2 linked regions of the Crateriforma conspicua genome follow. The protein of the gene in region 1 interacts with the protein of each later gene in a pairwise test. Links are inferred from orthologs where the notes say so. Each region holds a gene or a part of one and is shown on either strand. Other genes may lie near its edges.

Region 1 (3,092 bases):
TTTCAGCGTGAAGTACATGTGGCCGCTACGCGGCTTGGCCAGATCGCTGATCTCTCCGGCCACCCACAACGGCGGAAACGTGGCTTCGACCACCGCTTTCAAATGGCCGTTCAGTTCGCTGACCGACAGAATGCGTTCGGGTGATTCCGCCATTGATCAAGCCGTCCCGCCTTTGCCACCGACCGCCGCGTCGCCACACGTGGCGCCGAAACAGGCATCGGGGCCGGGTTGATAGCCGTTGGCGAACGCCGCGCCGGTCATCGGTTTCTTGCCGGCCGGTTGGATCTGATCGATCCGCAAGACGCCGTCGCCGCTGGCCACACACAATCCGTCACCCGATACCAGGTGGCCCGGTTGCGACTGGCTTGGCGCATCGCCACTCGCATCGTCACCGATGGGTGTGACCTGGCGAATCTGTACCCGAACCGGTTTGCCGCCGTTGCCCGGATGAAAGAAGGAAAATGCGACTGGCCATGGCTGCATCCCGCGGACATGGCAATCGATCATGCGGCTGGGCTGTTGCCAATCGATCTGAGCTTCCGCTTTGGAAAGCCGTGGTGCTTTGCTGACCAATGCCGCATCTTGCGGATCGCCGATCACGGATTCTTGATCCCAGTCCAGCAGACGGTCGATCGCTTCGATAGTGGCGTCGACGCCGATGGCCGACAAGCGCTGCTCCAGTTGGCCGGCGGTTTCATCGTCACGAATCTCGGTCACCCGTCGCGCCAAAATCGGACCACCGTCCAAACGCGGCGTCATGTGGATCACGGTGACGCCGGTTTCGCGATCGCCAGATAACACGGCACGTTGCACCGGAGCCGCCCCGCGATAATTGGGTAACAGCGAACCGTGCAGATTGATTCCGCCCAGCGGTGCGGTTTCCAACGCCGCGGGCTTCAATATCTGGCCATAGTCGCACACGACCAGCAAATCCGCGTGCAAGGATCGAAGCTGCTGTACCGTTTCATCATCGTTGATGCTGTCGGGACGGATCACGGCCAGCGATCGCTCTTCCGCCCAGTCGGCCACGGGTTGCGGCGGTGGGCCACCACGGCTTTTCACCGGCGGCAACGGCCGCACGATCACTTGGACGATTTCGTGGGGACCATCGGCGATGCGATCAAACGACGGGACCGCAAACGGTCCGGTGCCCATCAGCACCAGCCGCAACTTAGAATCAGCCACTGGAAGACATCCTTTGGTTTTCTCAGGCGTATTTCTTTTCCCACGCCGACAACGCTTCGACCAATTTGTCGTCCGACGGCAGCGAACCGCTACGCTGTCGCGATAAGTGATCGGCTTGGAATTCGTCCAGCGCCGGCATCAATTCCTTGGTCGCTTGTTCGGGCATGCGGTCAAAAAACAGCACGCCGTTCAAGTGATCATTTTCATGCTGGACCACGCGAGCGAAAAAGCCGTCCAGGACGCGATCGATTTCGTTGCCTTGTAAATCGAACGCCGACAAGCGGATCGTTTTGGATCGCTTCACTTGGCCATACATTCCCGGCAAACTGAGACAGCCTTCCTGGCCCGATTCGGTTCCACGCGGTTTGCTGATCACGGGATTGATGACGACCAATTCTTCGCCGTCGCCGCGGACGCCGGTCGGGTTGCAGACGAACAACCGCAGCGGCAGATCGACTTGGTTGGCGGCTAACCCGACGCCCTCGGATTCGTACATCAAATCCAGCATTTCCGCGACGATGGATTTCAATTCGGCGTCGACGCGGCGAATCGGCTTGCTTTCGTATCGCAGCGTCGGGTGGGGGTACTTGATGACTTCGAGCGGCATGATTTCCAGATGGATCGTTTCGGCGGGCTTTGGGGGCAGCGAGCGACCCGGGACGAACCGGGCCAACGGCTAAGGATGACCGATTGATCGGTGCCTGGGGAGCCCCGGCCGAATCGGCGAACCTGGTCGGTCAGTCAGCGGAGCGAACCGACGCAGCAGATTGTGACAGTCAATCAATCCAGCGACCGCCGATCAGGGCAGCAACGCACCGACGGTTCCGTTAGCCTGCGTTGTGCAAAAGACCCGAAAAACGTCGCTCGACTCAGCCAGCCGATGCCAGAATCCCGCGAAGCAAACTTGCTGACAGACAAAGACCGGATTTCACGACAGTCTGGCGATGCGCGACGATCGATGCTGACGGCGCTCGCCCGGCTTCTGGCCGTTTTCGTCATCGCGACCATGTTGGCGACCGTGCTGATGTGGCTTCGAAACCGATCACCATTCTTGTCGACGATTTCCCTGTGGATGTGGGTGTTTGCCCCGGTTTCCGGCATCGCCGAACAGATTGCCAATGTCGTCACCGTGCAAATTGTCATCGCGGCGCTCTGGCCCGTACCGCGTCTGTTGCGTTGGTATCAATGGCTGACCGTCATGATGGTCATCGTGGGTGTGATGGGATTGCGTGCGGTGGTCCCGAGCTATCCGGAACTGGATTACATCAACCAATGGGTCATGGCGCTGATGATCAGTCAATCACAGCTATTGAGTTTCTTCTTGTCCGCCTTTGTCATGGCAGCCGCCGCGCCCGTTGTGCAGACACACTTGGTGGCAAGAAACCAACCCATGGTTTTGCCGAAACGACAATGGACCATCGCCGGCATCATGGCCGTCACTTTGTTGACCGCCAGCGTCTTTCTAAGCCAACGTGTTTACCGGACTTTGGTGGAATGGTATTGGGACGCCGACGCCATCATCGATTCAAGCGGTTGGCAAATGCTATTCGGCTATGCGTCGTACATCTTTCCGCCGGTAATGATCGCTTGGGCCGCGGCATTTCGCGGGGCCGGTTGGTCTTGGACGTGGGCGATCCTGTTGCTGCTTTTCGCTTGGCTGTTCCAGTTGGCCGGACAACTGTCGATCATGATTTCCATGGAAGCAAACAATCTGTTCATGGTCCTTGGCATTTCCGGGGTGCACTATCTGGTGGCCAACGGATTCGCGTTTCTGGTTCACCGGTGGTGTTTCCGGCGTTGGCACCGGGCGGGATACGACCTTTGGGTGAACGTGCGGTGGGCTGCATGAATCGCACGGCAGCACAGTTCAACCGATCGCCGCGTTCAAATCGTCACGCAGGTCGTCG
Region 2 (3,128 bases), 3.0 Mb from region 1 along the record:
TTACGCGTGGTACTTCGACAACGCATTGGACGGACCGGGCTTGGTCGCGACGAAGAAGCCCAATGCGTTTGGTCTGTATGACATGCACGGCAACGCCGCTGAATGGGTCGTTGATCTGTACAGCGAAGACGGTTACGCCCGACTGGCCGACAAGCAACCGGTCGATGCGATCGAATCGGTCCAGTGGCCGGAAACGCCATGGCCCGCCGTGGCTCGTGGAGGATCCTGGGAAATGGACCCGCCGGATCTTCGCAGCGCGGCACGCTTGGCCAGCAACGACGATGATTGGAAAAGCGAAGACCCGAACTTCCCCGTCAGCCCCTGGTGGCACACCAGCGACCCATCGCGAGGCGTCGGGTTCCGTTTGTTCCGATCGTTGGAACCATTGGCCGACGAAAAGATCAATCTGTTCTGGGACGCCAACGACGAAGAAACCAAGGATGCCGTTCAGTCACGGATTCAAGGTGGTCGGGGCGGCTGGGGCCTGGTCGACGAATCGTTGCCCGAAGCGATCGAGAACATGGACAACTGATCGAGGCTTTTGCGAGCCCAACGCCCGCAGCTGGAACCCGGGCGCGTACGGCTGAAACGACGACCCTTCCCGGCGATTTTGTGTCGCCCCGAAGGGTCTTTTCGTGCGCCGGTTATTGACGAAACCAAGATCCAGGCGGATGTTTTCTTTCCCCGGACGGCGGTTTTCTGGGGAAATTCGGATGCCGCTTGCGGACGCTTGACGACCGATCAGGATGATGGATGTCGCCGCGTCGACGGGCCATCGGGACGAACCGGGCGGCGGCGATGACGGGCCGAACCTGAGGGTGGGCGTCCGTTTCATTCTGTCTGTTTCGCGACATCCATCGTGTTGCCCCGTCGATTCGGGCCACACCTGATGCATACCGTCCAATTCACCTTCATCCTGCAATTCAAAGGATCACGACGTTGTCAGTCAACTTAGCCGTCGTCGGTGCCACCGGTGCCGTCGGCCGGATCGTTTTGGAACAGTTGGCCCTTCGCAAACTGCCCATCAATCGCTTGAAGCTGTTGGCGTCCCAGCGCAGCGTCGGCAAAGAGGTCCGGTTTGCGGACGAAACGTTGAAGGTCCAATTGCTGGAACCCGATGCGTTTCAGGGGATCGACATCGTGGTCGCCAGCACGCCGGATGAAGTGTCTGCGGAATTTGCTTCGTGGGCGACCGACGCCGGCGCGGTGGTCGTCGACGAAAGCGGTTATTGGCGGATGGATCCCAAGGTTCCTTTGGTCATCCCCGAAGTCAATCCGGAAGCGATTCATGACCATCAGGGAATCATTGCCAGTCCCAACTGCAGCACAACCCAGATGGTGGTTGCACTGGCGGCGCTGCACCGCCACTGCCCGGTGCGTCGCGTTGTCGTTAGCACGTATCAGGCGACCAGTGGCGCCGGCTTGGCCGGAAACGAAGAACTGTACGACAGCACCCGCAGCGCCCTGACCGGCAAGACGCATCCGGCCAAGACGTTTCAGTATCCGATCGCGTTCAACTTGATTCCACAAATCGGATCGGAAAAGGAAGCGGGGTACACCAGTGAAGAAATGAAGATGGTGTACGAGACACGCAAAATTATGGGCGACGACGATATTGTTGTTTGTCCCACCTGTGTGCGCGTCCCGGTCACGATCGGCCACAGCGAATCAATCCTGGTGGAAACCGCCGACCCGATTTCCGTCGACAAGGCGCGAGAATTGTTTGCGGCGGCACCCGGCGTGACGTTGGTCGATGACTTGGACAACAAGCAGTATCCGATGCCACAGGATTGTGAGGGCAAGGACGATGTATTCGTCGGCCGCGTTCGCAAGGATCTCAGTTCGCCCAATGGTCTGGCGTTCTGGTGTGTCAGCGACAACTTGCGAAAGGGTGCTGCGACCAACGCCGTGCAGATTGCTGAATTGTTGATTCAGAAACTGGCGGCCGCATCGTCGTGATCAGGGTGGCTTGTCCGCGGCCGACGGCCGAATGGGTTACATGACGTCGCCACGAACGTTCAAGTTGACCGTCGCCTATGACGGCACCGATTTCAGCGGCTGGCAAATTCAACCCGGTCGCATGACGATCCAGGGTTGGTTGGAACGGTCGGTCGCGAAGTTGGCCGGCGCGCGTGTTCATGTCGTCGGCAGCGGGCGGACCGATGCCGGCGTTCACGCGATCGCCCAGGTCGCCAGCTGTACGATGCCGCGATGGAATGCGCCGGCCCAAAAACTGGCCACGGCGATCAATGTGGCCCTGCCGGATTCGATCTTGGTCACCGATGCGGTCGACGCGCCGGACGATTTCCATGCGATTCGTGATTCGGTCAGCAAGCGGTATCGGTACCAATTGCAAAACGGCGGCAACCGCAATCCGCTGGAACACCGGTACTGGTATCGGCTGCGAAAACGGGTCGACTTGGATGCCATGGCCGAAGCGGCCCAGTTGATCGTCGGGCGCAAGGATTTTGCGTGCTTTCAATCGGCCGGGGCCCCGCGAACCACCACGGTCCGTCACGTGACCGCGTGTGACATCATCCCGTTGCCCGACGGGCCGTGGGGCGAATCGCGTTTGGCGATCGAGGTTCAGGCCGATGGGTTTTTGTACAACATGGTCCGCAATATTGTGGGGACGCTGATCTATGTGGGGCTGGGCAAGCATCCGCCGTGCTGGGTGACGGAATTGTTGGCTGAAAAAAAGCGTGAACTGGCCGGTCCCACCGCTCCGCCGAACGGTTTGTTCTTGAAGTCGGTCTGGTACGGTCCAAACGACCCGGGGGCGATCGAGGCGTCCCACGGGCATCAAAGTGCACCCTCCGGCTGAGGAAGATTTCGTTTTTCCATCAAAAACGGCGACCTTCATTCAAACTTCATTGAGAAGGCCGTAAAGCACCTCGTGACGCGGGCTTAAGGGGGACGATCATCGAGGGCAAGGCATTACACTATGAGGTTCCCGTGAGTTGCGGGCCCACGAATCACACGTCTCGGCGACTTCATGTCTGGTCAACCATCGACCCCGAATCCCACCCTGCTAGATGACGCTTCGCGCGGATTCGTCCGGCGTGCGATGGCCGGTGGGCTGGTGGAGTTGGACGACGTCAAGAAGGTCGTGGCATCGTTGCTGGCCG

What was found. Proteins that work in one complex are often made in the same cells at the same time.
Region 2: the proteins of def (region 1) and Mal65_RS23340 interact in binary tests that used the Escherichia coli proteins (3 or more experiments, as listed by UniProt). The link is inferred for Crateriforma conspicua from one-to-one orthologs.

What each region holds. Positions count from the first base shown.
Region 1 is NZ_CP036319.1:3,385,860-3,388,951, reverse strand. What follows is about bases 1-2,913. They hold def (peptide deformylase), read right to left. Parts: upstream 1,793-2,913; coding sequence 1,208-1,792; downstream 1-1,207. Other genes in these bases: Mal65_RS12680 (hypothetical protein), read left to right, coding at 2,066-2,913; fmt (methionyl-tRNA formyltransferase), read right to left, coding at 157-1,185; xseA (exodeoxyribonuclease VII large subunit), read right to left, coding at 1-153. In the rest of the region: more of Mal65_RS12680, read left to right, coding at 2,914-3,034; Mal65_RS12675 (trans-sulfuration enzyme family protein), read right to left, coding at 3,053-3,092. UniProt on the Escherichia coli protein: Removes the formyl group from the N-terminal Met of newly synthesized proteins. Requires at least a dipeptide for an efficient rate of reaction. N-terminal L-methionine is a prerequisite for activity but the enzyme has broad specificity at other positions.
Region 2 is NZ_CP036319.1:6,382,125-6,385,252, reverse strand. The notes cover bases 1-2,949. They hold Mal65_RS23340 (aspartate-semialdehyde dehydrogenase), read left to right. Parts: upstream 1-939; coding sequence 940-1,959; downstream 1,960-2,949. Other genes in these bases: truA (tRNA pseudouridine(38-40) synthase TruA), read left to right, coding at 2,000-2,824; Mal65_RS23345 (formylglycine-generating enzyme family protein), read left to right, coding at 1-532. Outside these bases: Mal65_RS23330 (serine/threonine-protein kinase), read left to right, coding at 2,996-3,128.